DNA from 3 places in the Nonomuraea sp. NPDC001684 genome. Region 1 is predicted to be linked to each of the others. Evidence: riboswitches for the same ligand, from Rfam matches in the RefSeq annotation. Region 1 holds a riboswitch; each other region holds the start of a gene.
What was found. A riboswitch is a leader RNA that binds a small molecule or an ion and turns the genes downstream of it on or off. The one in region 1 is predicted to bind cyclic di-AMP.
Positions count from the first base shown of each region.

Region 2: another riboswitch for cyclic di-AMP. It lies ahead of ACWCSD_RS02700 (CHAP domain-containing protein); the one in region 1 lies ahead of ACWCSD_RS21760 (coiled-coil domain-containing protein).
Region 3: another riboswitch for cyclic di-AMP. It lies ahead of ACWCSD_RS07655 (hypothetical protein); the one in region 1 lies ahead of ACWCSD_RS21760 (coiled-coil domain-containing protein).

Region 1 is NZ_JBSFGJ010000116.1:1,967-12,032, reverse strand. Features, by position in the region: gene ACWCSD_RS21770 (amidohydrolase family protein) at 1-755, opposite strand, end outside; gene ACWCSD_RS21765 (sigma factor) at 1,007-1,612, shown strand; gene ACWCSD_RS21760 (coiled-coil domain-containing protein) at 1,628-2,605, opposite strand; cyclic di-AMP (ydaO/yuaA leader) riboswitch at 2,611-2,749, opposite strand; gene galT (galactose-1-phosphate uridylyltransferase) at 2,818-3,888, opposite strand; gene ACWCSD_RS21750 (DeoR/GlpR family DNA-binding transcription regulator) at 3,885-4,664, opposite strand; gene ACWCSD_RS21745 (50S ribosomal protein bL37) at 4,802-4,879, shown strand; gene ACWCSD_RS21740 (TrpB-like pyridoxal phosphate-dependent enzyme) at 4,919-6,229, opposite strand; gene ACWCSD_RS21735 (HAD family hydrolase) at 6,325-6,963, shown strand; gene ACWCSD_RS21730 (uridine kinase) at 6,917-7,546, opposite strand; tRNA gene ACWCSD_RS21725 (tRNA-Gly) at 7,626-7,696, opposite strand; tRNA gene ACWCSD_RS21720 (tRNA-Pro) at 7,786-7,862, shown strand; gene ACWCSD_RS21715 (DinB family protein) at 7,939-8,439, shown strand; gene ACWCSD_RS21710 (ATP-binding protein) at 8,456-8,947, opposite strand; gene ACWCSD_RS21705 (helix-turn-helix domain-containing protein) at 9,180-10,046, shown strand.
Region 2 is NZ_JBSFGJ010000006.1:54,713-64,778, reverse strand. Features, by position in the region: gene ACWCSD_RS02720 (chitinase C-terminal domain-containing protein) at 1-908, opposite strand, end outside; gene ACWCSD_RS02715 (PP2C family protein-serine/threonine phosphatase) at 1,028-2,041, opposite strand; gene ACWCSD_RS02710 (glycosyl hydrolase family 18 protein) at 2,246-4,204, opposite strand; gene ACWCSD_RS02705 (luciferase domain-containing protein) at 4,447-4,794, shown strand; cyclic di-AMP (ydaO/yuaA leader) riboswitch at 5,055-5,192, shown strand; gene ACWCSD_RS02700 (CHAP domain-containing protein) at 5,207-5,926, shown strand; gene ACWCSD_RS02695 (TetR/AcrR family transcriptional regulator) at 6,036-6,584, opposite strand; gene ACWCSD_RS02690 (nuclear transport factor 2 family protein) at 6,682-7,179, shown strand; gene ACWCSD_RS02685 (Tm-1-like ATP-binding domain-containing protein) at 7,190-8,413, shown strand; gene ACWCSD_RS02680 (phosphoenolpyruvate hydrolase family protein) at 8,413-9,228, shown strand; gene ACWCSD_RS02675 (cupin domain-containing protein) at 9,245-9,658, shown strand; gene ACWCSD_RS02670 (hypothetical protein) at 9,840-10,066, shown strand, end outside.
Region 3 is NZ_JBSFGJ010000023.1:32,293-42,358, reverse strand. Features, by position in the region: gene ACWCSD_RS07690 (ABC transporter permease) at 1-324, shown strand, start outside; gene ACWCSD_RS07685 (hypothetical protein) at 340-804, opposite strand; gene ACWCSD_RS07680 (DUF421 domain-containing protein) at 895-1,464, opposite strand; gene ACWCSD_RS07675 (rod shape-determining protein) at 1,461-2,456, opposite strand; gene ACWCSD_RS07670 (PadR family transcriptional regulator) at 2,541-3,038, opposite strand; gene ACWCSD_RS07665 (MDR family MFS transporter) at 3,095-4,549, shown strand; gene ACWCSD_RS07660 (DUF5302 domain-containing protein) at 4,597-4,797, shown strand; cyclic di-AMP (ydaO/yuaA leader) riboswitch at 4,963-5,097, shown strand; gene ACWCSD_RS07655 (hypothetical protein) at 5,273-5,980, shown strand; gene ACWCSD_RS07650 (alpha/beta fold hydrolase) at 6,035-6,910, shown strand; gene ACWCSD_RS07645 (hypothetical protein) at 6,953-7,324, opposite strand; gene ACWCSD_RS07640 (roadblock/LC7 domain-containing protein) at 7,351-7,722, opposite strand; gene ACWCSD_RS07635 (DUF4388 domain-containing protein) at 7,755-8,579, opposite strand; gene ACWCSD_RS07630 (roadblock/LC7 domain-containing protein) at 8,583-8,957, opposite strand; gene ACWCSD_RS07625 (winged helix-turn-helix transcriptional regulator) at 9,095-9,445, opposite strand; gene ACWCSD_RS07620 (NAD(P)-dependent oxidoreductase) at 9,500-10,066, shown strand, end outside.

The DNA.
Region 1 (10,066 bases):
GCCAGCGTGGTCACCACGAAGACCCCCTGGTCGCGCACCCGTCCGGCCAGGCGCGGCGAGGCCGGGTCGTCCGGCGTCAGGTCGGTCCACACGTGAGCCAGGCCGTCGACGCCGGCGTCGAGCGCGATCCCCACCTCGGCGGCGGTGATCGCGTGCGCGATGACCAGGAGGCCCGCCTCGTGCGCCGCGGCGGCCAGGGCGGCGGCGACCTCCGCCGTCGTGACGGGGAGGTCGGCCCCGTGCACGGCGCCGTCGTCAATGACGATCTTGAGGTAGTCGGCCCCCTCGGCCAGCCTGGCCCGGACGAACGCCGGCGCCTGCGCCGGGTCGGAGACGAAGTCGATCGCCGTGACGTCGAGCCCGTCCAGGACGGTGCCCGCCAGGGCCGTCAGCAACTGGGTCGGGTGCCCGCCCGGAGCGGTGGCCAGCGTGCCGGCGCTGCGCAGGTCTGCCACGTCGTCGTTCTCGGCGGCCAGCCGCCGCTGCCGGGCGAGGATCCGCGGCAGGCAGAACATGTCGAGCTCGGTGGTGACCCCATACCGCAGGGCCTGGGCCAGGCTGCCGTCGAACACGTGGGTGTGCGCGTCGATCAGGCCGGGCAGCAGCGTCCTGCCCGTGCCGTCCACCTCGGCGTCGGCCAGGTGGCCCGCGTCGCTGCCGACAGCGGCGATCAGGCCGTCCTCGATCACCACGTCGGCCGTCGCGATGGTCTGCTCGCCGTCGAACACCCTGACGTCGCGGATCAATGTGCGCATCGAAGCTCTCCCTTGTGAGTCGTGACGCCACCACAGAGGGGCAACCGGCCGGGAACTGTGACATGAGTGGCATAGATCACGCTTGATGTCTTCATGTCACAATCGCCACGCGTCGGGACTCTTCGGTTGCGACAGACGAGGAGGCACGCCATGACACCGACCCCGCGGCACCCCGCCGACCCCGCGGCACCCCGCCGACCCCGCGGCACCCCGCCGACGCCGCCACCGAGCAGTTCCTCGGCTACCGGGAACTGCTGTTCTCCGTGGTCTACAACATGCTCGGCAGCGTCGCCGACACCGAGGACGTGCTGCAGGAGGCATGGCTGGCCTGGTCCGCCCGGCACCGCAGGCCGGACGCCGGAGCGGTGGAGAACGTCCGGGCCTACCTGGTGCGGATCGCGGTGAACCAGGCGCTCGCCCGGCGGGCGGACCTGAGCCGCCGCCAGGAGACCTACGTCGGCCCCTGGCTGCCGGAACCGCTGGTCACGGCCCCGGACGCCGAGGTGACCGAGCGGTTCGCCGCGGCCGCCCTCGGCGGCGACCTGCGGGCCCTGCTGGAGGTGCTGGCGCCGGAGGTGACCTTGTGGACCGACGGCGGCGGCAAGGGACCGGCCACCAGCCTGCACCCGGTCCACGGCCGGGACCAGGTGGCGGCGCTGTTCATGTCCGTCGCCGCGACGCTGACCCCGGGCGCGGTGGACCTGCGCTACCGGCGGGTGGCCGGCGACCCGTGCGCGCTCGTCTTCTCCGGTGACGGGCCGCTGGCCGTGGTCGTCGTCGATCTCACGCCCGAGGGCGACCGAATCGCCGCCGTCTACTCCGTCACCAACCCCGACAAGCTCACCGGCATCCGCTGAGCCGCCGGTCCGTGGCTAGTTCATCGAGATGTGCACGTGGTCGTAGTGGTTCTCGGTGATGCTGCCGCGGTCGGACATCGAGCGCCAGCCCGAGCCCTGGTTGATGCGCTGCTTCCAGATCACGTACTTGACGCCCAGCTTGGCCTTGTTCTTCAGCGCCCAGTCGGCCAGCCGGTCGCCGAGGGCGTTGTTGACGGCGCTCGGCATGGTGCCGCCCGTGCTCATCATGAAGTCGCAGGCCCGGCCGAGCGGGTGCTCGCCGCTGGAGCCGGACCGGAAGCAGCCCACCTCGTACGGCAGCGAGAAGTTCTTCTGCACCTGCGCGCGCATCAGCCGGGTGCGCGGCGTGATGTTGTCCGAGCCGCCCGGCAGCTCGGGCGCCCAGCTCCCGTCGGACTTCTTGCCCGGCCCGAACGGCACCAGGTCCTGGAGCTTCTTCTTGATGTCGTCGATGACGTCCTGGGCGTCGTCGCGCTGCTCGGCCACCTCCGCCGTGCCCGCCTTCAGCTCCGTCGCGAGCGCGGCGGCGGCCGTGGCGGCCTTCTTCTGGTCGTCGCGGGCCTTGGCCACGCTGTCCACGACCGCCTGCTGCTCGGCGGTGAGCTGTTCGAGCACGGCCGCGCCGCCGCCGTCCGGGGTCATCATGAACGCCGGCAGGGAGGTGTCGCCGTTCTGGTAGCGCAGCCGGGCGATCTCGGCGACCCGCTGCTCGGCCGTGGCCAGCGCCTGCTCGGCGGCGGTGAGCCGCTGCTGGGCCGCGGTGGCGGCCTGCTGGGCCTTGGCCAGCTCGACCCGCTTGAGGTTGTACGTCTCGATGAGCTTGTCGACCTTGCGGTTGAGCTCCTTGAGCTGGGCCCGCAGCTGCGCCTCGGACGGCTTGGGCGCGGCCGCCACGGCGGCTGCCCCGGAGACCGAGGCGGCGGCCGGATGCACGAGCAGGGCGGTGGCGGTGATGAGACCGACGGCAAGACTCGCGGGGGACGAAGCCGCCACGTGGTTGTTCCTCTCCCTCTGCCGGCCGGGTTAGCTGACGGGTTCGGGCACGGGAGCAGTCCCTACCACTGGCGCGGATTCACCCCGGATGCGATGGGTCCCCGGCTCCCGGGCAACACGCCCGGGATTAGGCGTACAACGACCGTTATGGCCGATGTCTAACGGGATATTAGTGGTAGATCACGAGTCATGCGACTTTAATGAGAAACCAATTAGTGATCAATTCGTGATCGCAACATGCGTGCCGCCTCCTCCGGCAGCACGTCGTTGACGAAGGCCCCCATGGCCGACTCCGAGCCCGCCAGGTACTTCAGCTTCCCGGGCGCCCGCCTGATGCTGAACAGCTCCAGGTGCAGGTAGGCCAGCTCGCGGCCGTACCGCACCGGCGCCTGGTGCCAGGCCGAGATGTACGGCATCGCGACCCCGAACAGCGCGTCGAGCGCCCGCAGCACCGAGGTGTACAGCGGCGCGAACGTGGCCCGCTCCTCCTCCGACAGCGCCGCCAGGTCGGGCACCTGCCGGTGCGGATACACGTGCACCTCGAACGGCCAGCGCGCGGCGGCCGGCACGAACGCCGTCCAGAGCTCGTTGGCGGCCACCACCCGCGTGCCGGCGGCCTGCTCGGCGGCCAGCACGTCGGCGAACAGGTTGCCGCCCGTGTGCCGCGAGGCGGCCCCCAGCTGGAGCTTGGTGCGCGGGGTCACGTAGGGATAGGCGTAGATCTGCCCGTGCGGGTGGGGGAGCGTGATGCCGATCTCCTCGCCCCGGTTCTCGAAGCAGAACACCTGCTCGACGCCCTCGATGCCGGACAGCTCGGCGGTGCGGTCGGCCCACGCCTCCATGACCAGCCTGACCTGGGCGTTGGAGAGCCTGGAGAAGGAGGAGGAGTGGTCGGAGGTGAAGCACACCACCTCACAACGCCCGACACCCGGCCGCACCTCACTCAGGCCGCCGACATCCCCGTAAGTCCCAAAATTCCCGGAGAAAGAGGGGAAGCGGTTCTCGAACACCACCACGTCATAGTCATGGGCCGGGATCTCCGACGCCCGCGTGGCGGACGACGGGCACAACGGGCACTCGTCGGCCGGCGGCAGGAACGTCCGCGTCTGCCGGTGGCCGGCGATCGCGATCCACTCCTCGGTCAGCGGGTCGTAGCGCAGCTCGGAGGCCACCGGCCGCGGATCGAGCGGCCGCCGGTCGATCGCGCTCCGGTCGGCGTCGTCGCGCCGGTCGAAGTAGATCAGCTCTCGGCCGTCTGCCAGGTGGGTGATGGTGCGCTTCAAGGCGTGCCCTCCGCGATGATCAGTTCTCCGGCCCGTTCGGCCAGCTCGGTGCGTGCTTCCTCGGGCAGCCCCGCGTCGCTGATGACCACGTCGGCCTCGGTCAGCTCGGCGATCGTGCTGATGCCGACCGTGTTCCACTTGGTGTGGTCGGCGGGGACCACCAGGCGGTGCGCCGCGGCCACCAGCTCCCTGTCGGTCTCGGACTCCAGCAGGTTGGGCGTGGTGAACCCGGCGCGCAGGCTCATGCCGTGCACCCCGAGGAAGAGCGTGTCCACGTGCAGGCGGCGGATGGCCGCCACCGCCACGGGGCCGACGAGCGCGTCGGAGGGCGTGCGCACGCCGCCGGTCAGCACGACCGTGCGGTCGGCGCGCGGGTTGCGGTGGAAGACCTCGGCGACGGGGATCGAGTTGGTGATCACGGTCAGCTCGGGCACCGCGACGAGGTGGTGGGCCAGTGCCCACGTGGTGGTGCCGGCGGAGAGGGCCACGGCGGTTCCCGGCCGTACGAGGGTGGCCGCGTGCCGCGCGATGGCCTCCTTCTCCTGCTGCTGGCGGGCGGACTTGGCGGTGAAGCCGGGCTCCTCGGTCGAGCCGGGGCCGAGGGCCGTCGCGCCGCCGTGGACCTTCTCCAGCAGCCCGCGCTCGGCCAGCACCTCAAGGTCGCGGCGTATCGTCATGTCGGAGACGCCGAGCTCGCGCACGAGGTCGGCCACCCGGACGCCGCCGCTGCTGCGTACGCGTTCGAGGATCGTCTGCTGACGCTGCTGTGCGAGCACGCCCACCCCTTCCAACAGATTCCACCAAATTATGACACGAGTTTGTTGAGGAATGTTAGGTCACGGCGTATCGCTTGTGCGGCCCGCGGGCAGGGGAGACCTTGAAGGTCACGATCCCGACCGCTGGAGGTGAGCCCATGGCGAAGCGTGCACGCAAGGGCAGGGGGCGCAAGAAGAAGAAGGCGAACCACAGGAAGCGCCCGAACGCGAACTGAACACGGGTGGCCGCGGGTCTCGCGGCCACCCGTGTCATCTCAGCCGGGCAACTCGGTGAGCGCCTGGTCGAGACGCTCCTGCGGAAGCGAGTAGTCCTCCAGTTCGCCGGCCAGGTGGCGGTCGTAGGCGGCCAGGTCGAAGTGGCCGTGCCCGCACAGCGCGGTGAGGATCACCTTCTCCTCGCCGCTCTCCTTGCAGCGCAGGGCCTCGGCGATGGTCTCGGCCAGCGCGTGCGTGGGCTCGGGGGCCGGGACGATGCCCTCGGTCCGCGCGAAGCGCACACCCGCCTCGAAGCACTCGCTTTGGGTACGGGTCACCGCCTCGAACAGCCCCAGCTCGTACATGTGGGACAGCAGCGGCGCCATGCCGTGATAGCGCAGCCCGCCGGCGTGGATCGGGTCGGGGACGAAGGAGTGCCCGAGGGTGTGCATCTTCAGCAGCGGCGTCAGCCCGGCGGTGTCGCCGAAGTCGTAGGCGTACACGCCCCGGGTGAACGACGGGCAGGCGGCCGGCTCGACCGCCCTGAATCGGGTGCCGATGCGTCCGGCCAGCTTCTCCCGCAGGAAGGGGAAGGCGAGACCGGCGAAGTTGGAGCCGCCGCCGGTGCAGCCGATGACCAGGTCCGGCAGCTCGGGCAGCTGCGCCAGGGCCTCCTCGCCGATCACCGTCTGGTGCATGAGGACGTGGTTGAGCACCGAGCCGAGCGCGTACCGGGCCTCGGGGTTCGCGGCGGCCACCTCGACCGCCTCGCTGATCGCCAGCCCCAGGCTGCCGGGGGAGGCGGGGTCGTCGGCCAGCGCCTTGCTGCCCGCGCCGGTGAGGGGGGAGGGGCTGGGGTGGACGGTGGCGCCGTACACGCGCATGAGCGAGCGCCGGTACGGCTTCTGGTCGTAGGACGCCCGAACCATCCAGATCCGGCATTCGACGTCGAACTGGGCGCAGGCGAACGCCAGGGCCGACCCCCACTGTCCCGCGCCGGTCTCCGTGGTCAGCAGCCGCACGCCCTCCTTGGCGTTGTAGTACGCCTGCGGCACGGCGGTGTTCGCCTTGTGCGACCCGGCCGGTGAGACGCCCTCGTACTTGTAGTAGATGCGGGCCGGCGTGTCGAGGGCCTTCTCCAGCCGGTGCGCCCTGATCAGCGGCGTGGGCCGCCACAGCCGGTAGACGTCGATGACCTCCTTGGGGATGGGCACGTAGCGGTCGCCGCTGACCTCCTGCGCGATGAGCTCCATGGGGAACAGCGGCGCGAGGTCGTCCGGCCCGACGGGACGGCGGGTGCCGGGATGCAGCGGCGGCGGAGGCGGCACGGGAAGATCGGGAACGATGTTGTACCAGTTGCCAGGGATCACCGTTTCAGTTTGAGCCGCCCCTGTGGGTCGTCAAGGGTCTGGACACGGACACGTTCCTTCTTTACCTTGGTTGAATGAGTTCACAGGAGGAGCATATGAAAATCGATGCGGTCGTGTTCGACATCGGCGGGGTGCTGGAGCTGACGCCGTCCCTGGGCGTGACGGCCAGGTGGGAGGAGAAGCTCGGCCTGCCCGCCGGGCACATCGACGCCCAGCTGGAGCCGACCTGGCTGGCCGGGGCGGTCGGCGAGATGACGGAGGAGCAGGCCGGCGCCGAGGTGGCCAAGGTGCTCGGCGCGCACGCCGGGGCGTTCATGGCCGACGTCTGGACGGAGTACCTCGGCACGCCCAACACCGAGCTCATGGCGTACCTGGGCGCCCTGCGTCCGCGCTACCGCACGGGCCTGGTGAGCAACAGCTTCGTCGGCGCCAGGGAACGCGAGCAGGCCGCGTACGGCTACGCCGGCCTGGTGGACCACATCGTCTACTCGCACGAGGCGGGAGTGCGCAAACCGGATCCGCGCATCTACCTGGCGGCCTGCGACGCCCTCGGCGCCGACCCCGCCGCCACGGTGTTCCTCGACGACCACGAGCCGTACGTCGAGGGCGCCCGCGCGGCCGGCCTGCACGCCGTGCGCTTCACCTCGAACGCCCAGGCGATCGCCGAGCTGGACGCGCTGCTCGGGCTCAGCCGTCCGTCAGCACCGCCGGCCGGTCCGGATGGTCGGCCCTGACCACCACGTCGGCGGCCCGCTGCGGGCGCGCCTCGCGTTCGTACCGCTCGTAGGCCGGCAGCCGCCACCGCTCGTCCTGCGGCGTGCGCCGCGCCAGCGCCCCCGCCGACAGCCACACGTGCACGCTCACCTCGAACGGCAGCCCCCGCCCCAGCAGCAGCGTGCCGTCCACGAGCACCACCCCGCCCGGCGCCAGCTCCCGGTACGGCAGCCGGTACGCGCGATCGATCCCGCTGTCCCACAACGCCGGCAGCACCCGCCCCGAGCCGCCCGGCTCCAAGGGTTCGAGCACCTCGCGCAGCAGGCCCTTGACGTCGAGCCAGTCCTCGTAGAAGACGTCGGGATCGGTCCGGCCGTGCTCCAGCCGGAGCGAGGCCGGCCGCAGGAAGTCGCCCGCCGACACCCGCAGCACAGGCCGGCCGCGCAACCGCAGCGGCGCGACCAGCTCGTCGGCCAGCGCTCCGGGCCCCGCCGGGGGCGCCCCGTCGACCGCCATCCGCACCCAGGCGTCCTTGGGCCGCGCGGCGACGAGCTCGGCCAGCTCCTCGACGAGCGCCTCCCGGGAGATCGGACGTGCACGCATCGACGCCAGCCTACGCCCCCGAAGATCACAAAAGGCCAGGCCCCCCGAACCGGGGATGACCTGGCCTTTCGCCTGCGAGAGCGGACGACGGGAATCGAACCCGCGTAGCTAGTTTGGAAGACTAGGGCTCTACCATTGAGCTACGTCCGCGCGAACCGGTCGAACTCTGGTCTAGACTTCATCCGGTCGTCAGGGCGTAAGCGTACCGGAGTCACGGACCGCATGCGCACCCGGCGAGGCGGGGCGTGGCGCAGCTTGGCAGCGCGCTTGCTTTGGGAGCAAGAAGTCGCAGGTTCAAATCCTGTCGCCCCGACCAGGTCATCGGCCCCCTCCGACGCGGAGGGGGCTTCTTGGTTCACGGACCCGGACGAAGCGCCCATTAAGGTCGAGGCGTGACAGACAATCGTGTGCCCCCACCCCTCACCGGCGACGAACGGACCGTGCTCGGCAACTGGCTCGAATGGCATCGCGGCACGCTGGCCGTCAAATGCGCCGGCCTGACCGACGAGCAGCTCAGGCTCCGCTCCGCCGAGCCGTCCGCCATGTCGCTGCTCGGCCTGGTCCGGCACCTGGCGCACGTGGAGCGCGTCTGGTTCCGCCGCGTGCTGAACGGCGAGGACATCCCCCGCCTGTGGAACAAGGACGTCGACAACGACGCCGACTTCAACGACGTGGACGACGCCTCGGTGGAGGAGGCGTTCGCCACCTGGCAGGACGAGATCGAGCGCGCCCGCGCCATCTCGGCCGCCAAGCCCCTCGACGCCGTGGGCGACCGGAACGGCCAGGACTGCACCCACCGCTGGATCCTCGTCCACATGATCGAGGAGTACGCGCGCCACAACGGCCACGCCGACCTGCTGCGCGAGCGCATCGACGGCGCCACCGGCGAGTAGCGGCCAGGGCGAGGGCTCAGCCCTCTTCGGAGCCCTCTTCGGCGCGGAACAACGCCCACACGGCCTTGCCGCCGCGGTCGAGCGGGTCCCAGCCCCAGCACTGGCTGTAGGTCTCGACGATGTAGAGGCCGCGCCCGTTCTCGGAGATGAAGTCCGGCTCCTTGCGGCGCGGCACCTCGTCGCTCGGGTCCGCCACCGCCAGCAGCACGTGCGGCGACACGCGCATCAGCAAGAGCTCGATCTCCCGCCGGCCGGCCGCGTACATCGCGTACCGCACGGCGTTCGTCACCAGCTCGGACACCACGAGCGCGGCGTCGTCGCTCAGCTCGTGCAGGCCCCATCCCCGCAGCGTGGAGCGGGTCACGTCCCTGGCGGTCTTCACCGAGTCGGCCTGGAAGGGCAGCGGGCACGCGGTCGTGTTCGGCTTCCCGCCCTTGAGCAGGTGGTCGAACCCCACCTCACGGGTGATCTGCAGGCAATCGGCAGTGGCCAGAGGATCCTCCACCATGCCGCCGATACCTCCCCGTAGCCCTCGGTTTAGTGCATGTTTGGCCCACAATGCACTAAGCCATCATGGGTCACGAACGCGGCGGCTGCAAGACCCAAATGCACGTGCAGCTGCAATGTGCAACAGCATGCGCCTTTTGGGGCAAATCTCTCCTAATCGGACACGAGGTTGAGACCTTGTCATACCCGGCAATGTGGTGTCACTGTGTGTGCGGACCTTGATAGGAGGCAAAGTGACGCAGAACCAGCCGGGTTCCGGGCCGACGGCGCTGCGCATCCTCCTGGGCTCCCAGCTGCGAAAGCTCAGGGAGGCGAAGAACGTCACCCGCGAGGAGGCGGGGCACCTCATCAGGGGCTCCGAATCCAAGATCAGCCGCATGGAGCTGGGCCGGGTGGGGTTCAAGGAACGTGACGTCTCCGACCTGCTCACCCTGTACGGCGTCGTGGACCCGCAGGCGCGAGCCGCCGTCCTCGACCTGGTGGCCACCGCGAACGAACCCGGCTGGTGGCACCGGTTCAACGACGTCCTGCCCACGTGGTTCCAGGCGTACGTCGGCCTTGAGGAGGCCGCCGCCCGGATCAGGACCTACGAGGTCCAGTTCGTGCCGGGACTGCTGCAGACCAAGGAGTACGCCCGGGCGGTCGTCACCGCCGGAGCGGCGGGCATCGCGGCGGAGGAGATCGCCAGGAGGGTCGACCTCAGGCTCGAACGCCAGCGCATCTTCGACCGGCCGGACGGTCCGATCTTCTGGGCCGTGATCGACGAGGCGGCGCTGCGCCGGCCCATCGGCGGCGTGGAGGTCATGCGCGCCCAGCTCGAACACCTCATCGACCTCATGCGGCAGCCCAGCATCACCATCCAGATCATGCCGTTCAGCTTCGGCGGCCACAGCGCCGAGGGCGGCGCCTTCAGCATCCTGCGCTTCCCCGACCGCGACCTGCCCGACGTCGTCTACGTCGAGCAACTGGCCAGCGCCCTGTACCTGGACAAGCGTGAGGACGTGGACCGATACACGGAGGTCATGGAGCGGCTGTGCGCCGTGAGCACCACTCCTGATGAGACGATCGATCTGCTGCGGACGATCGCCGAGGAGTTCTGACGGCGACGGCGTCGTTGTTC
Region 2 (10,066 bases), on a different contig from region 1:
ACGTAGTCCAGGTACTGGGTGACCTGGAAGGTCTCCATGCCGCGCAGCAGGTAGCCGGAGGCGGGGGCGGCGACGGTCAGCATGTAGTACCTGCCGTCGGCGGCGGCCGCGGTGTCCAGCTTCTGGCGCAGCGTCCTCATCAGGGCCGCGTAGCCCTTCATCAGGCTCGACCTGCGGGCGTTGGCGATGGTCCAGTCGAGCGGGTTCCCCGCGTCCTTCATCGAGGTCGGATACTCGTAGTCGATGTCGACGCCGTTGAACCCGTACGCGCGCACGAACGCGACGACCGAGTCGGCGAACGTGCCGATGCCGGCCTGGTTGACCGAGCCGTCGGCGTTGGTGGTCATCGAGTAGAAGCCGCCGGAGGGCACGCGGGCGCCGCTGGCGTCGAAGTAGCCGCCGGTCTCGGCCCAGCCGCCGACCGACACCAGCGTCTTGGTGCCCGGGTACTGCTTCTTGTACTTGTTCAGCAGGTTGAAGTGGCCTTTGTAGGCGTAGGCCGGGTCCATCTCGGCGCCGGCGACGCCGGGCCACTCGGTCGCGGTCGCGTCGGCGTCCACGGCGATCTTGTTGCTGCCGTCGACGTGGGCGAAGGCGTAGTTGATGTGGGTGACCTTGCCCCACGGGACGTTGCCGGCCAGGTAGGCGGGCCGGCCGTCCTTGCCGGTGCGCCAGCTGGTGAAGTAGCCGATGATGCGGCGGGGGTGGTCGGCCCCCATCTTCTCCCGGCCGTCCTCGTCGTAGGCCAGGCAGTAGGGGACGTCCACGCCGGGGGTCTGGTAGAGGCCGTCCGGGCGGCAGGCGGCGTTGTCGGCCGCGGCGGTGGCCGTACCGGCCAGGGCTCCCGCGATGAGGACCAGTGAGGTGCCGCACGCGGCCAGGGCCGCGCGTAGGCGTGTGGGCTTCAAGGCCACCTCCGATGGGGCATGACTGGGGGGTTGATCGGAAGGTAAGCCTGGTGACCAGGGCCGTCAATGCGTTCTGTTAGGAAACTTTCTTAATAGTTGCCGTCCGGTCGTTCGGGCGGTCACGATCCGGTCCGGCGCAGGATGAGCACCGCGATGTCGTCGCGCGGCGCGCCGTGCGTGAAGGCGTTCAGGTCGGCGGCCAGGGCCTCGACGGTCCTGGCCGGCGGGTCGCGGGCCCAGGAGCGCAGCCGTTGCTCCAGCGGGTAGAAGGAGCCGTCGCGATCGCGGGCCTCGGTCACGCCGTCGGTGCACAGCAGCAGCGAGGCCCCGCGCGGGAAGGCGAAGCGCGCGCCGTGCCGCGGCCCGCCCGCCAGCCCGGCCAGGCCGAGCGGCACCTCCGGCTCGCCGAGCCAGAGCTGCCCGGCGTTCCCGCCGTGGATCAGGTACGGCGCGATGTGCCCGCAGTTGACCGCGTCCACCTCCAGCTCCGGGCCGATGTCCAGCAGCAGCGCGGTGACGAACCGCTCGGGCTCGCCGGTGTGCGCGGCGAACCTGTTGTGCCTGATCACGGCGTCCTCCAGGGCGTCGGCCACGCCCATGAGGGAGATCTCGCGGTAGGCCGCCTCCCGGAAGGCGCCCAGCACGGCCAGCGCGGCGCCGATCGCGGGCAGCCCCTTGCCCTGCACGTCGGCGATCATCACCCGGGTCCCGTACGGCGACGGCGCCACCTCGTACATGTCGCCGCCCACCATCGTGTCCTCCTCGATGGGCTGGTAGAGGCCGTCCACGACCACGTCGAGCGAGCGCAGCGGCAGCGGCCTGACGAGCTGCCGCTGCAACGCCGCGGCGGCCGAGCGCAACCGGCGGACCTCCTCCTCGCGCTGGATCCGGTAGCTCGCGCCGACCACGCTCATCAGCCCGAACGCCGCGGTGAAGCCGGAGACCTCCAGGTTCGTCCGCAGATTGCCGCCCAAATAGGCGACCGAGGCCGACACCACCGCCAGCACCCACACCGACGCGATCGACGTCTGCACCACCGAGCCCAGACCCGACACGATCGCGGGCAGGAAGATCAGCACCGGCACGAGCTCCGCGCCCCCGCCGGTGAACCTGTCCAGCCCGACCACCAGCACCGTGATCCCGATCAGGCCGACCAGGAAGACCGGTGTCGTGAAGAAGGGCCGCCTGTGCCCGCCACCCCAGAGAATCGTCGTTCACCCCCGGTGACCAGCTTCTCCCAAGGCGTCCGTGTTCCCTCCTGCGGCGCGCCGGGCACGGCGAAGGGCCGGCCCCGAAACCCGGGACCGGCCCCTGACGTGCGAACTTATCCGAGGAACTTATCCGAGGCCGTTCTTCATGGCCGTGAGGAGTTCGGCGTTGGTGGTGTCACCGCTGAGCTCCCAGAAGAACGCGCCGCCGAGGCCCTGGTTCTTCGAGTAGCTCATCTTGCCGCCGATGGTGCTCGGCGTGTCGTAGCTCCACCACTGGTTGCCGCAGTAGGCGTAGGCCGTGCCCGCGACCGTGCCGGTGGACGGGCAGCGGGTCTTGATGACCTTGTAGTCCTCGATGCCCTGCTCGTACGTGCCGGGCGCCGGGCCGGTCGCCGTGCCGCCGGGCGCGGCCTGGGTCACGCCGGTCCAGCCGCGGCCGTAGAAGCCGATGCCGAGCAGCAGCTTGGCGGCCGGGACGCCCTTGCTCTTGAGCTTCTGGATGGCGTTGTCGGTGTAGAAGCCGGGGATCGGGATCTTGTCCCAGGTGGTGAGCGGGGAGTGCGGGGCGGTCGGGCCCTGCGCGTCCCAGCCGCCGAAGAAGTCGTACGTCATGACGTTGTACCAGTCGACGTACTGGGCGGCGCCGCCGTAGTCGGCCGCGTCGATCTTGCCGCCGTCGTTGCCGTCGGCGGTGATGGCCGCGGTGACCAGGTTGTTCGCGCCGAAGCGCGAGCGCAGCGCGGACATCACGTTCTTGAACGCCGCCGCGCCGCTGGTGTCACAGGTAAGGCCGCAGGCGTTCGGGTACTCCCAGTCGATGTCGATGCCGTCGAAGACGTCGGCCCAGCGGGGGTCCTCCACCAGCTTGTAGCAGGAGTCGGCGAAGGCCGTCGGGTTCTGCGCCGCCTGGCCGAAGCCGCCGGACCAGGTCCAGCCGCCGAAGGAGAAGAGCACCTTCAGGTTGGGGTACTTCTTCTTCAGCTTGCGCAGCTGGTTGAAGTTGCCGCGCAGCGCGCCGTTGTCCCAGGTGTCGGCGACGCCGTCGACGCTCTCGCCCGCCTGGTAGAAGCGGTCGTAGTCGGCGTAGCTGTCGCCGATCGTGCACTGCCCGTTCTGCACGTTGCCGAACGCGTAGTTGATGTGGGTCAGCTTGGCCGCCGAGCCGCTGGTGTCGATGTTCTTGACGTGGTAGCCGCGCTGGTAGATGCCCCACTGGACGAAGTAGCCGAGCACCTTGTTGCCGCCGCCACCGCCGCCGCCCGTGGTGGTCGCGGTGATCTGGTTGCTGTCGGCCGAGCGGTTGCCCGCCGCGTCACGCGCCCGCACGGTGTAGTTGTAGGAGGTGTTGGCGCTGAGACCGGTGTCGTTGTACGACGTGCCCGTGACGGTGGTGACCAGGGTGCCGCCGCGGTAGACCTCGTAGCCGGTGACCGCCACGTTGTCGGTGGAGGCGTTCCAGGCCAGCGAGACGCTGTTGTTGCTGACGCCGGTCGAGCGCAGGTTGCCGGGCACCGTCGGCGGGGTCTTGTCGTCGCCGCCACCGCCGCCGGTGGTCGTCGCGGAGATCTGGTTGCTGTTGGCCGAGCGGTTGCCGGCCGCGTCACGCGCGCGCACGGTGTAGCTGTAGGCCGTGTTCGCGGTGAGGCCGGTGTCGTTGTACGTGGTGCCCGTGACGGTGGTGACCAGGGTGCCGCCGCGGTAGACCTCGTAGCCGGTCACGGCCACGTTGTCGGTGGAGGCGTTCCAGGCCAGGGCCACGCTCGTGTCCGTGACGCCGGTCGAGCGCAGGTTGCCCGGCACGGACGGCGCGGTCGTGTCGCTGCCGCCGCCGCCGGAGACCTTCCACAGCGCCGCCACGTTCGGCGGCTCCCAGCCGGGCTGGGAGGTGTGCGCCTGGAGACAGACGTAGTCGACGCCGTTGTAGGTGACGACCGTGCCCGCCGTGTAGGCGGTCCACGGGGCCCAGGCCGCCGCGTACGCCACCGTGCTGGCGGAGGCGAGCGCCGGGGCGGCCACGGCCGCGGTGAGGGGCAGGGCCAACGCCGCCATTCCCGCCAGGACCTTGCTCAGAATGGTGTGTTTCATGTCGCTCCGACATCCGTTGGGGGGTGTGTGGGGAGTGGGATGGGAGACTTCTGGGGAAACTATTAGGAAAGTTTCCTTTAAGTTGTGAATCGACGGTAGCTTCTGCCTGGGGGAGCGTCAATACGTATCGGTCAGGTGTCCGTAATCGTGCCGGTCAGACCGCGGACGCGCCCGTTCACGAGGGGATAACGGTTCAGGAACGGGGGCTGACGGCGGGGTGAGCCGTGGCTCAGCATTGGAGCGTGGCAGGAATCTCCGCCTGGCGGCGGACGCCCACGCGACGCGGGCCCTACGTGGTCCGCGCGGTCGCGGAGTTACGGTCCTGGCCGTCGCTGAACGTCAGCGGCACCGGTCAGCAGGTCACCTTCGCCGTACACGGAACCGAGATCCTGCGCCTGGCCGGCCGGGACGAGATCCACGTACGGCTCACCGCCCCCGCCATCGGCCGCCTGGAGCCGTACCTGCGGGCGTGCGACCAGGTCCATGCCTGCCGCGACCGCGCCTGGGTCGCCGTACAGGTCGACGCCGAGCCCGATCTGGAATTGTTGCTGGCGCTCACGAGTGTGGCGATAAAGGCGCACGTGGCGTGAACCGATTCGGTGCGTAGCGCTTCTCCAACGCAGCGTCGAAATTAATGCCGCCATTTGCCTGGGAATTACTCGCCGGGTAGCTTGGTTGTACACAGCCGAACGGGGAGTCGTCCCAGGTAGGGATGGCATTGCCTGGGAATTACCCAAGCGGGACCCGTGTTGTACAGAGTCGATGCGGAAATCCCCGCATCCGGGCGTCGCACATATACCTTCAGGCCCTTTCCCGGGCCCGGGAAGACGATGCGTCAGCCCTTTGCCTGACCAAGAGACCGCTGAATCCGCCTGTGCGCGGAACCGGGGACCCATGTGTCCAATGGGGTGAATCGGCACCGTGGTGCCGTAGGGCAGCTTCCCGCCCGAACCCGTCAGCTAACCCGGCAAGCGGCACGGAAGCTCAAGGAGTAACACCCTCATGGCCAAGCACCGTCTTCACCGTGCCTTCAAGCTCGACCTCGCCAAGATCGCTCTCGGCGCGACCGCCGTCGCCGGCGTGCTCGGCACGCACGCGGCAGTGAACGCCGACACCACCCACGCCACCGCCCACACCGCCACCCAGACCGCCAAGGTCGCCGGCGTGGCCGCCCAGCCGCTCGTCGCGCAGCACCGCGCCGCCGACGAGAGCGCCAAGGGCAAGGTCAACGTCACCGCCGCCCAGGTGCTGGCCACGGCCCGCGCCCAGGTCGGCACCTCCGAGGACGCCAACGGCGGCGGCACCAAGTTCCAGAAGTGGTACGCCGACTCGCAGCGCGCCGCCGAGACCGCCGCGCGTGACGGCGGCAACCGCGCCATGTACCTGAACGCCCCCTGGTGCTCGATGTTCGTCTCCTGGGTCGGCGAGCAGACCGGCGCCCGCCCGCAGGTCGGCTGGGACGCCTACACCGTGACCCACGCCAAGTGGTTCGCCGCCAACAACCGCTGGGGCACCGAGGCCAAGCCGGGCGCCGTCGTCTTCTTCTCCTGGAGCGGCAGCAAGAGCCTGAGCGACATCCAGCACGTCGGCTTCGTCGTCAAGGACAACGGCGACGGCACGATCTCCACGATCGAGGGCAACACCGGCAACGGCAAGGTCGAGCAGCGCGTCCGCCCGACCTCCCAGGTCGTCGGCTACGGCTACCCGTCGTACGCCGCCTGATCCTGCCAAGCGAAGAGCGCACTCCCCGCGGGGAGTGCGCTCTTTCGCGTCTCAGGACGGCGAGTGCGCTCTTTCGCGTTTCGGGACCGGGAGTGCGCTCTTTCGCGTTTCAGGGCCGCCGGTGCCGGTGGACCAGGACCGCCGCGGCCTGCCCGGCCGAGCGGGCCGCGCCCGGCTCCTCGGAGATCATCGCGGTGACCGTGGCGCCGTCGATCAGGGTGAGCAACTGCTCGGCGAGCAGGCCGGGGTCCCCGGCTCCCGCCTCCTCGGCGAGCGAGCGCAGGTAGGCGCGCAGGCGCTCCTTGTGCTCGCGCACCGCCGCGCGGACGGCGGCCGAACCGGCGCCCAGCTCGGCGAAGGCGTTGGCGAACCCGCAGCCGCGGAAGTCGTCCTCGGCGAACCAGCGTTCCAGCCACGCGAAGACCGCCGGGATGCGGTCGCCGGCGTCGGCCACGTACGCGGTGAGCGAGGCCATCCAGCGTTCGTCGCGCCGCCGCAGATAGGCCACGACCAGCGCCTCCTTCGACGGGAAACACTGGTAGAGGCGTTTCAGCGAGACGCCGGAGGCGGCCCGGATCTCGTCCATGCCGACCGCCTGCACGCCGCGGCGGTAGAACAGGTCGCCCGCGGCGTCCAGCAGCCGCTGCTCGTGATCCATGACACCCCTCCAGGTGCTTGCCGCGGAGAACGATCGTTCTCTACGCTAGCGCACAACCCGGGAGAACGCCCGTTCTCTCGATCGGAGAGGACAGCCCATGACCCGCCCGCCCGTCCCGCCGTTCACCGAGGAGACCGCCCGGATCAAGGTCCAGGCCGCCGAGGACGCCTGGAACACCCGCGACCCCGACCGCGTCGCGCTCGCGTACACCGAGGACTCCGTGTGGCGCAACCGCGGCGAGTTCGTCACCGGCCGCGCCGAGATCGCGGAGTTCCTGCGCCGCAAGTGGGCCCGCGAGCTGGACTACGCCCTGCGCAAGGAGCTGTGGGCGGTCACCGGCGACCGCATCGCCGTCCGCTTCCAGTACGAGTCCCGCGACGCCGCCGGCCAGTGGTGGCGCAGCTACGGCAACGAGCAGTGGGAGTTCGACGCCTCGGGGCTGATGCGCCGCCGGGAGGCCAGCATCAACGACGTCGCCATCACCGAGGAGGAACGCCGCATCTTCGGCTCCCGCCCGCTGTCCGAACACGGCGTGGACGTGCTGGGCATCCGCCACGCGGAGATCGCCGGGGTAAGGTCGGAAGGCCGATCGTAGGAGGTCTGACATGGCGGTCTTGCTGCTGGGCACCCTCGACACCAAGGGGGAGGAGTACGCCCTCGTCCGCGACCTGATCATCCGGGCCGGCCAGGGCGTCGTCCTCATGGACACCGGCGTCATGGGCGCCCCGGCGCTGGCCGCCGACGTCCCCGCCGAGGCCGTCGCGCGGGCCGCGGGCACCGGCCTCGACCGGCTCAGGAGCGCCGGCGACCGCGGCGCCGCGCTCGCGGCCATGGCGGCCGGGGCCACCGCCCTGGCCAAGGACCTGCACGCCCGCGGCGAGCTGAGCGGCGTGCTCGCGCTCGGCGGCAGCGGCGGCTCCTCCATCGCCGCCGCCGTCATGCGGGCGCTGCCCGTCGGCCTGCCCAAGCTGCTCGTCTCGACCATGGTCAGCGGCGACGTCTCGGCCTACGTCGGGGAGACTGACGTGACGCTCATGTACAGCGTCGTCGACGTCGCGGGCGTCAACTCCGTCTCCCGCCGCATCCTGACCAACGCCGCCGCCGCGATCAGCGCGATGGCCGCCTCCTACGACGCCGGCGCCGAGCCGTCCGGGGAGGACAAACCGCTGGTCGCGGCCACGATGTTCGGCGTCACCACGCCCGCCGTCGACGCCGCGCGGGCCCGGCTGGAGTCCCTGGGCTACGAGGTGCTGGTCTTCCACGCCACCGGCTCGGGCGGCCGGGCCATGGAGGCGCTGGCGGCCGGCGGCCACTTCGCCGGGGTGCTCGACCTGACCACCACCGAGCTGGCCGACGAGCTCGTCGGCGGCGTGTTGTCGGCCGGCCCCGACCGCCTGACCGCCGCCGGGCGGGCCGGCATCCCGCAGGTCGTCAGCCTGGGCGCCGTCGACATGGTCAACTTCGGCCCGATGGAGACCGTGCCGGAACGGTTCAGGTCACGGCAGCTCCTGGTGCACAACCCGACGGTGACGCTCATGCGCACCACTCCGGCCGAGAACGCCGAGATCGGGCGGGCGATCGGCGAGCGGCTGGCCCGCGCTTCCGGGCCGGTCACGCTGTTCGTGCCGCGCGGCGGCGTCTCGGCCGTCGACGTCGAGGGCGGCCCGTTCCACGACCCGGCGGCCGACGCGGCCTGCTTCGACGCCGTGCTCGCGGCCGTCGCGGGCACCGCCGTCGAGGTCGTGCAGAGCGACCAGGACATCAACGACGCGCAGTTCGCCGTGGCGGCCGCCGACCGGCTGCACCGGCTGATCGAGAAGGGGGCTTGATGCGACGCGACGAGGCACTACGGAGGTTGCGCGCCGAGCGGGAGGCGGGCCGGCTGATCATCGGCGGCGGCGCGGGCACCGGGCTGTCGGCCAAGTCCGCCGAGGCGGGCGGGGTCGATCTGCTCATCATCTACAACTCCGGGCGGTTCCGGATGGCCGGCCGCGGCTCGCTCGCCGGCCTGATGCCGTACGGCGACGCCAACGCGATCGTCGTGGAGATGGCGGGGGAGGTCCTGCCGGTCGTCAAGGACACGCCGGTGCTGGCCGGGGTGTGCGGGACCGACCCGTTCCGGCTGATGCCGCGCTTCCTGGACGAGCTGAAGGACATGGGCTTCACCGGCGTCCAGAACTTCCCGACGGTCGGCCTGATCGACGGTGTCTTCCGGGCGAACCTGGAGGAGACCGGCATGGGCTTCGACCTGGAGGTGGAGATGATCAGGCTGGCCGCCGAGCGCGACCTGCTCACCGCCCCCTACGTGTTCACCCCCGAGCAGGCCACGGCCATGGCGCGGGCGGGCGCCGACATCCTCGTCCCGCACATGGGCCTGACCACCAAGGGCAGCATCGGCGCCGTCACCGCGATCGGCCTCGACGAGGCGGCCGTGCGCGTCCAGGAGATGCGCGACGCCGCCGTCGCCGTCAACCCCGACGTCATCGTGCTGTGCCACGGCGGCCCCATCGCCGAGCCCGACGACGTGCGCCACATCCAGCAGCGCACGGCCGGCGTCGCCGGGTTCTTCGGCGCGTCCTCGATGGAACGCCTGCCCGCCGAGCGGGCCATCGCCGAACAGGTCCGCGCCTTCAAGCAGCTCTGACCGGGAGGAACCCGCCATGCACCGACGACCGGACGCCCTGTCCACGATGATCTTCGACTGGGGGGCCATCAAATGGCACGTGACGCCCGACGCCGTGCCGGGCGCGTCCTCCACGTTCGGCGAGGTCGTCATCAACCCGAACAAGGGCCACGAACGCCACCTGCACCCCGACTCCGACGAGGTCCTCTACGTCATCGAGGGCGAGGGGCGGCAGACCGTCGGCGACGACCCGGAGTTCCCGGTCAGGGCCGGTGAGGCGATCTACATCCCGAAGGGCACGCTGCACTCCACCTTCAACACCGGCTGGCGGCCGCTGCGGATCATCGCGACGTACACGCCGGGCGGGGCCGAGCTGGCGCTGCGCGAGCTGCCCGGCTTCGTGGAGCTCGGCCCCGGCGACCACCCCACCTGGGCGGCCGCCACCTCCTGAGCGGCGGAGGCCGTGCGCGGGGTGCGAGCCCGCGCACGGCCTCCGGCGTGCCCGACCTCCATGTGAATGATCGTTCACGTCCGGTCTGTCGGTGGCCTCCGGTAGATTTCCGGGTCTGTTGATCAAGCCCATCGGAGTTGGCTGTCGGCGCGAGCATGCCGTCAGACTGGAGGTCGAGACCTTGGACGCGGACGAAACCGCGTGGGAGCAGCGCAGCGTCGTGCGGGTGGTGCCGCCGGTCCAGCCGCGCAAGCTGGCGAAGGTGCCCTTCGTCGAGCTGGCTGACGGCAGGTTGCAGGGGGTCGTGTCGAGCGGGTCCGACATCGAGCGGGTCTACGTCTCCTCGATCGCCGCCGGCACCCACGACCTGAGCTGCAGCACCAACAACAACCGCCCGTGCGGCGCGCT
Region 3 (10,066 bases), on a different contig from region 1:
GCCAACACGATGGTCATCTCGGTGCTGGAGCGCCGCGCGGAGATCGGCCTGCGCCGTTCGCTCGGCGCGACGCGCGGCCAGATCCGCACCCAGTTCCTCGCCGAGTCGCTGCTGCTGTCCGCGCTGGGCGGCGCGGGCGGGATCCTGCTGGGGGCCGGCGTCACCGTCGCCTACGCCTTCTCCCGCGGATGGCCGGCCGTGGTGCCCGCGTGGGCGACCGTCGGGGGCCTGGCGGCCACGCTGCTCATCGGCGCGGTGGCCGGGCTCTACCCGGCCGTGCGCGCCTCCCGGCTGTCGCCGACGGAGGCGCTGTCGGCGCCCTGAGACAAGCGCCCCGGGTCAGGACAGAGTGGACTCGGGGACGGGGGAGTAGCAGGTCGTCCTGCCGACGATCCTGACGTTCGGCCCGTCGAGCACGGTGAGCTCGAACGTCAGGTTCGTCCGGGGGTTGCGCACGACCGAGACGACAGGGGTCTCGTCACGCAGGTCGAGATCCTCGACGATCTGGTCGTAGCCCATGTCCTGGAGGGTGTGCAGCAGGCCGTCGGGGGCGTCGGCGGTCTCGCCCTCGGCCCGGACGAGCCGGCGCACCTGGCCGGGCACGCACGAGCGGTCTTCGGTCTCGTCGGAGCGGTCGGCCGGCGACACGCGCAGCGCGGCGCTGGTGAGCAGGGTGTCGGTGTCGGCGGTGAGCTGCCTGGCCGCCTCCTCGAAGGAGGACTGGCGGCCGGAGGTACAGGCTGCCGCGACCGCGACGCATACAAGCACCGCGGACATCACGACCGAGCGACCAGCCAGGCGCACGTTGGGACGATATCGGAGATCAATTCCGGGCGCAGGGGGATTAACGCAATATTAATGGCCGATATCAAAAGGCAATCCGGCCGCGCATTCTCAGGAGGGGCCGGTTCTCAGCTCGTCCAGCTTGCGTTCGATGCGGTCGAGGCGCCGGCACAGGTCCTCCAGGTCACCGCGTTCGGCTCCCTCCTCCTCGGGACGCAGGTGAACCAGGAGCGAGCCGCCGGGCTCCAGGCGTACCAGGTCGGTGTCGGTGACGCTCTCGGCCCCCCGGAGCTGGAGCATCACGTTGAGGTCGGCCTGCCGGACGCCCATCCGGCGCAGCGCCGAGGGGATGAAGTGCCCGTCGCGGGCCAGGACGACCGCCGTGCCCTCGAACGCCCTGCCGACCGAGGGCACGGTCGCCGCCAGCCGCACCACGACCGAGTTGACCGCCACCAGGATCACCACGCCCACCAGGCCGCCGATCAGCGAGTTGTCCGGGCCGATGATCGCGTTCTGCACGACGTTGCTCATCAGCAGCATGACCACGAAGTCGAAGTTGTTGAGCTGCGCGATGCCGCGTTTGCCGGTGATGCGGAGCAGCACGGCGATCGTCACGTAGACGGCGATCGTCCTGACGGTCTTGTCGGCGACGGAGACCCCCAGGTCGAACAGGTCGCTCACCGGCGCCTCAGCTTGGCGATCAGCCCCAGGTCCTCCACGCAGCGTCCGAGCCCCAGGGCCACCGAGTCGCTGGGCCGCTCCGCGCGCCGCACCGGCATGGACAGCCCCTCCTGCAGCCGCCGGCGCAGGCCGGGCAGCAGCGCGCCGCCGCCGACCAGCACCATTCCGCGCTCGCCCAGGTCGGCGGTCAGCTCGGGAGGGCAGCGTTCCATGGTGTGCTCCGCGGCCCGCACGATGTGCTCGACCGGCTGGACGGCCGCCTCGCGGACGCGCGCCGCGGGCAGCGCCACCGCGCGCTCCTCGCCGGTGCCGGAGTCCCTGCCGCGGATCAGCACGTTTCCGGCCGGCTCCCGCGTCGCGCGCAGCTTGGCCGACTCGGCCTCCCGCTCGTCGGCCAGCAGGCCGTGCTCGTCCTCGACCAGGCGGGCGACCGCGCGGGTCACGGCGTTCCCGCCGCCGCGCACGGTTCCGGCGGCGACCACGGCCCCGCAGGAGAGCACGGCGACCCTGGTGGCGTCCCGGCCGATGTCGACGACCATGTGCCCGGTGCCGTCGCGGACCGGCAGGCCCGCGCCGAGCGCGGCCGCGATCGCGTGCTTGACCAGCAGGATCCCGCGGGCCTCCGCCTCGAAGCCGGCGTCGCGCAGCGCCACCCGCTCGATCGGCGTGAACTCGTCGGGCACGGCCATCACCAGGCGCGGGCGGGGGAACGGGTGCCGGTGCACCTTGCGCAGGAAGTGCCTGATCATGCGCCGGGCGAGCTCGCCGTCCTGGGGCAGGCCGTCGCTGATCGGCCAGTACGTCTCGCCGTCCGTGCCGTCGGCGCCGTCCGCGCCGTCCAGGGCCTCGGCGCCGAAGCGGACGACCCTGCCCGTCTGCCTGTCGCGCAGGACGACCGACGGCTCGTCCAGCACGATGCCCCTGCCCTTGGCGTAGATCCTCGTGCCGGCCGCGCCGAGGTCGATCGCCAGGTCACGACCCAGGAGGCTCATCGCCGTACTGGGAGGTTGAGCATCATGCCTGGGTGTATATCCGGCGCTTCTCCAACGCAACACCAGGAACCGCAGAGTTCCGTTTTACCCTTCGCGCCGCAGGGCGGCCAGGGTCTCGTCGGCCCACTCGATGCCGGAGCGCGCCTGGTGCAGGCCGAGGGACAGCGCGTACTGGCCGAACAGGCCCCCGGGCCGGCAGTCGAGCGTCGCGAGGCGGGCCTGGAAGTGGGCCTTGATGCGCTCGACCACGGCGACGGCCTGCCCGGTGTCGAGCAGGGCCAGCAGGAACGCCTGGAGGGCGGTCTCGCTGCGCACGGTCGCCGACGGGTCGTGGCCGACCAGCCACTCGGTGACCAGCGCGCGGCCCTCGGCGGTGATGGCGTAGATCTTGCGGCCCCGGGCGCCCTCGTGCTCGACCGTCACCAGGCCGTCGGCGGCCATCTTGACCAATTCCGGATAGATCTGCGTGTGCCCCGCCTGCCAGACGTGGTTGAGCGAGTGCTCGAACTTCTTGGCCAGGTCGTAGCCGCTGGCCGGGCCTTTGGTGGCGAGCAGGCCGAGGAGCGCGATCCGCAGGGACATGCCCGCCAGCATAGCGAAGGCTTGACATGTCAGCTCTTACATATCAATCTTCACCTGTGACTTATGACATGAAGCCCAAGGGCAACGGGCTGGTGTTGCTGGCGGTGCTCGGCGGGATGTTCCTGGCGATGCTCGACCAGACGATCGTCGGCACCGCGCTGCCCCGCATCACCGGCGAGCTGGGCGGCACCCGGCTCTACACCTGGGTGGTCACGGCCTATCTGCTCACCTCCACCGTCACCGTGCCGCTGTACGGCAGGCTGTCCGACCAGCACGGCAGGAAGCCGCTGCTGCTCGTCGGGATGTCGGTGTTCGTCGTCGGATCGGCGTTGTGCGGGCTCGCCCAGGACATGACCCAGCTCATCGCCTTCCGCGCCGTGCAGGGGCTGGGCGCGGGCGCGTTGCTGCCGCTGTCGCTGGCCCTGGTGATGGAGATGTTCCCGCCCGGACGCAACGGCGCCCGCGTGCAGGGCGCACTCGGCGGCGTGATGGCGTTGACGTACCTGGCCGGGCCCTTCCTGGGCGGGTTGTTCACCGACCACGCGAGCTGGCGGTGGGCCTTCTACGTGAACGTGCCGCTCGGGATCGTGCTGATCGCGATCGTGGTGCTGCGGCTGCCGTTCCGTCCGGGCACCGGCGGCGGGGGCCGGCCGGACTACGCGGGCATCGCGGTGTTCAGCGTGGCCATCAGCGCCCTGCTGCTCGGCCTGACCGAGAAGGGCCTGGACGGCAACTCCTGGACCTCCCCGCCCGTGGCCGGGCCGATCCTGCTGGGGCTGGTCCTGCTGGCCGCGTTCGTGCTGGTCGAGCTGCGGGCGGCGAACCCGGTCATGCCGATGCACCTGTTCCGGGACCGCACGTACACGCTGGTCAACGCGACCTCGTTCTTCACCGCCTTCTGCATGTACGCCGGCGTGGTGTTCCTGCCGCGCTACTTCCAGCAGGCGCTGGGCGTCAGCGCCACCGAGTCCGGGCTGAGGATCTACCCGATGACGCTGGCGATGGTGGCGGGCAGCGCGCTCATGGGCACGCTGATGTCCAGGACGCGCACGTACAAGCCGTGGCTGGTCGGGGCGCCGTTCCTGCTGGTGGCCGGCAGCCTGCTCTGCCTGAACCTCACCGTGCGCACCGACGGCCTGCTGCTGGCCGGGTGGATGGCACTGCTCGGGCTCGGCATGGGGCCGATGTTGTCGGGGCTGACCGTGGCCGTGCAGCAGGCCGTCGCGCCGCGGTACATCGGCACGGCCTCGGCCAACCTCACCTTCTTCCGGCAGATCGGCGGCTCGGTGGCGCTGGCGCTGGCCGGCACCGCGTACACGTCGGTCATCACCACGGACGCGCCGGTCCACGGGCTCGCGGCCGCGCACGCCTCGGCGGCGGCCGTGGTCATCCCGTCGCTGGGCGTGGCGGGCGCGGTGATCGCCCTGGTCGCGCTGGTCATGATGCCCGGCAGGCGGCTGGAGCAGGCGCCCGCGGCGGAAAGCAGAGTGGAGGCCGGTTTCGCGTCGTAAGCGACGTCGTGCGAAGCTGTGGATGTCCCCAGAACCAGGAGGTCCTCATGGCGGAAACACCGGAGCCGGAAGTCAGCGAGACTCCCGAGGACGAGATGAAGCGCAAGTTCCGCGAGGCGTTGGAACGCAAGCGCGGGCAGCAGGCCGACTCGGCCGCGGGTGGCAGGGGCGTGGACCCGTCGAAGATCCACGGGGCGCACGGTCCGGCAGCGAGTAAAAGATCCTTCAGGCGCAAGAGCGGCGGCTGAAAGGTCCGATTTAGCAGGGGGTACGGCATGCCGTGCCCCCTTTCTCTTTACCTCGATAGGTAGATCTTTACCCGGTTCATGACGATTCGTTTGTATTTGTCCGAATCTCTGGGTACCGTCTTAACCAATTACCAGCTGGTGGCGTAGTCCCTACCAGGAGAGGGACGACAGCTGGCGCCGAATCCCGACTTGTCGGGAACCGGGGACCCATCTCATTGGGGTGAATCCGGCCATGTGCCGGTAGGGCATCTCCACGCCCGAACCCGTCAGCTAACCCGGTAGGCGAGATGGAGAGGACTTCACGCATGTACCACCTCGTCGTACCCCCGGACAGTGTAGTGACGACCGCCTGCTGAGCGGTCTCTTCCCTGACTTCCCCCACGCGCCGCGTAACCACCTTTTCGGCGCTCTGCCCGGTTACGCACCGTAGTCACGCGCGTTCCCCCTGTCCCCTCGCGAAGGACTTCACTGCTTCATGTCTCGATTTGGCCTGCGCTCTCTCGCCCTGCTGTCCGTGTCCGCCATGGGCGCGCTGACGATCTCCGCCACCGGCGCCCACGCCGACACCGGCGACGACCAGAAGATCCTGCTCAAGGGTTCCACGAAGGCCTCCTACTTCTGGGACGACTCCTCCGGCCGGGCCGGCGACACCGGCCTCCCCGCCAGCGGCAAGCCCATGCAGAAGGGCCTGGCCGCCAGCCCGAGCTGGCCCCTCATGACCGAGGGTTACGTGACCTACAACGGCAAGAAGATGCCGTTCTTCGTGGGCGACCGCGGCCCCGGCGAGCCCTCCAGCCGTGGCGTCATGCTCGACCTCGACGCCAAGACCTTCGCCGAGCTGACCGGCGGCACCTTCAACCCCGACACGCTCGGCGTGGACGGCAACGGCGGCCAGGGCCACATCAAGATCGACTACGTCATCACCAAGTGGGGCGACGGCAAGGGCAAGAAGAACTACCCCGTGGCCTTCTCCACCGGCGCGTGGGGCAGGTTCGACGACAACCCGGCCGAGCCTCCCAAGGTGCTGGCCGACAAGCCCGCCGAGGACGCGGCCGGTTCCGCCGGCGGCCAGGTCGGGAAGACCGTCGCGATGGGCGGCACCGTCATGGCCGGCGTGCTCGTGCTGGCCGGCGGCGGCGTGGTGCTCGGCGGCGAGCGCCTGCGCAAGCTCCTCAACGACTGATCTCCGGACAGACCGCTCTTTACGCCTCGCGACCAGAATGTCATTCTGGTCGCTGTGATCCAGCGCGCAGCCGCCAACGGCATCGAGATCGCCTACGAGAGCTTCGGCTCACCCGCGGGCAGGCCCCTGCTGCTCATCATGGGACTCGGCGCCCAGCTCATCCACTGGGACGACGAGTTCTGCGAACTCCTGGCCGAGCAGGGCCACCACGTCGTCAGGTTCGACAACCGCGACGCGGGCCTGTCCACCCATCTCCACGACGAGGGCGTGCCCGCATGGGGCGCGCCCTCGCCGTACGTGCTGGACGACCTGGCCGACGACAGCGCCGGGCTCATGGACGTCCTGGGCCTGCCCGCCGCGCACGTCGTCGGCGCCTCGATGGGCGGGATGATCGCCCAGGCGCTGGCCATCCGGCACCCGGCTCGGGTGCTGAGCCTGACCTCGATCATGTCCACGCCCGGCCCGCAGGCGGCCCCGCCGACCGAGGCGGCCGCCGCGGTGCTCTTCGCCAAGCCCGCGACCGACCGCGAGGGGGTCGTCGCCGGCGCGCTGACGACCTGGGCCGTGCTCGGGTCCCCCGGCTGGGAGCTGGACCGCGAACGCGTCACCAGGCTGGCCGGGCTCGCCTTCGACCGCTGCCACGACCCGGCCGGCACGGCCCGCCAGCTCGCCGCCATCATGGCCTCCGGCGACCGCACGTCCGCGCTGGGCGGGCTGAAGGTGCCGGCGCTGGTCATCCACGGCGAGGACGACCAGCTCGTGCCGCTCGCCGGCGGGCGGGCCACGGCCGCCGCCATCCCGGGCGCCCGCCTGGTCACCTACCCCGGCATGGGCCACGACCTGCCCCGCGCCCTCTGGCCCGCGATCGTCGCCGAGATCACCGCCCACACCGGCTCCGCGACGCCCGCCCGGCCCGAGCCCGCCGCGTGACCCGCCGCATGACTCGCCGCGGAGCCTCGCTGCGCGGGCCGGTCAGAGCTCCAGCTTCTCCTCGATGACCTTGAGCATGTGCCGGGCCAAGGCCAGGTTGGCCCGGTTGCGGTCGAGGGCGAGGTAGAGGAACAGGCCCTTGCCGCTGCGGCCGGTCAGCGGGCGGATGATGTGATACTGGGCGGTCAGCGTGATCAGGATGTCCTCGATGCCGTCCTTGAGGCCCAGCGAGTCCATCGTGCGCAGTTTGGCCTTGATGACCTCGGTGTTGCCCGCCGCCGCGACCTGCAGGTCCAGCTCCTTCGAGCCGCCGAGCGTGCCGAGCGCCATGCCGCTGCCGTGGTCGACGATCGCCGCCCCGATCGTGCCGTCGATGCTCATCATCTCTTTGAGGGAGACGTCCATGCCTGCCATGCTTTCCTCCGCTTCGGTGGGGATGGTCAGTGCTTGCGTGCCACGGCGGCCACGGAGGCCGCCGTCTTCCTGCCCTCCAGCCGGAGGAGTCCGACGTTGGCGCCGGGTCCCGCCAGAACCGTGAGGACGATCGTGGGGCCCGCGGCGTAGAAGGCCACGAACCCGGCGGTGCCGGACACGAGGGTCTCCTCGAACGTCCCGCGGCCCGCCATGGTCAGCATCCGGCCGCTCATCGCGAGCAGCGCCGCCGACAGCGCCGCCACCTGCTCGCCGGTGTCTCCTTGCAGGTCGCAGGCGATCCGCAGGCCGTCGACGGTGCACGCGACGCTGCCGGTGACGTCCGGCGTGCGGCCGCGCAGGAGCCCCATCTCCGCCAGGACCTCTTGCCGTAGCTCCACGGGTGGCCTCCTCCTGCGTCGTGAGGGGAACCTCACGGCATCTCCTCCAGCGCCTTCTTCAGCCGCAGCAGCAGCGTCAGATCGGTCGGGTCGCCCGTCGGCACCGGCCCGGCGGCCCCCGCCCGCCCGTTCCCGGCGGGAACTGCCACCGCGCCCGGCACCCGCCTGGGCAGCGCCTCCCCGTCGTCCGGACGGCGTTGCGCGGGCCGTAGCGGGTCCGGCGGGACGAGGAGGCCGGCGGCGGCCAGCCTCCTGACGGCCACCAGCACCGAGTAGCCCGACCGGCCCAGGTGCCGGGCCAGCTCCAGCGGGGTCGCCTTGTGGTCGGCCCGTACGACGACCTCCCACTGCACCTGGCTGAGCGCCACCCCGTGCCCGGGCAGGCGCGGGACCGGCCGCACGGGCTGGGTGTCCACCTCCGGCGAGGGCCAGATGCCGGCCAGCTGCTCCCGGCGGCGGGCGGACTCCCGCACCAGCTCCTGGACGTCGAAGAACCACTGCCCGCCCAGCCAGTGCTCCTCGCCGGGCCGGAACTTCGGCCGCACGCCGGTCACCGGCAGCAGGAAGAAGGCGGCGTCCTGGACCACGCCGAGCACGGCGTACTGGAGCTCGGCCAGGGTGACCGGGCCGTCCTGGAGCAGCCGGGCGCGGCCGCCGTCGGCCTGCAGGGCACGCAGGGCCGACTCCGGCACGCGCCCCCTGGCCGCGAACAGCCGCTCGACGCCCGGCGTCTGGGCGCACTCCATGTACGTCACGCGCCCGTCCGACAGGTAGATCGTGCCGTTCCGGCCCACGCGGAGCGCCCCCGTCGCGCGTTCGCGGGCGAGTCCGGCGAGGAGTGAGTCGAGCGCGGCCATGGCTCAGGTGGTCAGCAGGTCGGAGATGGCCCGCAGGCGGTACCGGGCCAGGGCCAGGTTCGACCGTTCCGGGTCGAGGCGGACGTAGATGACCAGCGGCCCCTCGAAGACCGTCTCCAGCAGCCGGAGCAGGTGGTGCCCCCGGTCGGTGGTGACGAGCATGTCGTCGATGCGCACGATCTCGCCGGGACACGTCCGGGTCAGCCCGTCGGTGGTGGCGCGCAGCGCCTCGGTCAGCGCGGCGGCGGACCTGTCGGCGTCCACGCCGGACGCGCTGCTGAAGGCGACCGCCATGCCGCTCGTGCCGTCGACCAGCATGGCGTCGAGCGCGCCCGGTATCGACATGACCTCCGCCAGGCAGGTGTCCACTCCCAGCACCGCGAGCCTCCCTCCGTCGTGGGACGGGGAAAGCGTAGGGGGCCACAAGAGACCAGAAGGCAGGCGATTTACCGAGGGATACGTTTTTATACGGCTAGGACGAAGAAAAGCATCACTCGTGCGGAAATATGATCAATTCACGAGGTTTTTTCACGATGGCGGAGCATTTCGTGCACGTTCTCCTCGGCCCACCGCGCGACCACCGAGATCGGCGCGTGCAGCGAGCGGCCCAGGTCGGTCAGCGCGTACTCCACCCGCGGCGGCACCTCGGCGAAGACCTCGCGGGTGATCAGCCCGTCCAGCTCCATGGCCCGCAGCGTCTGGGTGAGCACCTTCGGCGTCACCCCGCCGATCCGCCCGCGCAGCACGGTGAAGCGCATCGGCCCGTCGCTGAGGCTGAGCAGCACCAGCACCGACCACTTGTCGCCGATCCGGTCGAGGACCAGCCGAGTCGGGCAGTTCGGGTCGAAGGCATCACCGGTATCCATAAGGTACTTATAGCACGATGAAGTAACCAGTATCCATTGGATACTGTGCTTCTCATGAAGATCCTCGTGTTCGGCGCGACCGGAATGATCGGTCAGCGCATCGTCACCGAACTCACCGGCCGCGGCCACGACGTCACCGGCGTCAGCCGCTGCGGTCCCGTCAAGGGCGACGTCCACGACGCCGCCACGCTCGCCGAGGGCTACGACGCCGTCGTCTGCGCCATCGCCCCGCCGCGTGACGGCACCGAGCCCGAGCCGCCGTTCCTGGCCGCCAACCGCGCCCTCATCGACGGGCTGCGCGCCGCCGGGGTGAGCCGGGTGCTGGTCGTGGGCGGCGCGGGCAGCCTCAAGGCCGGCCCCGGCCTCGACCTGGTCGACACGCCCGGCTTCCCGGAGATCTACAAGAAGGAGGCCAGGGCCGCGCGGGCCGCGCTCGGGCTCTACCGGGAGGTGACCGACCTCGACTGGACCTACGTCTCACCGGCCGCCGAGATCGCGCCCGGCGAGCGCACCGGCGTCTACCGGATCGGCCGCGACGACCTGCTCAGCGACGCCGACGGCCGCAGCTTCATCACCGCCGAGGACTACGCGGTGGCGATCGCCGACGAGCTGGAGGAGCAC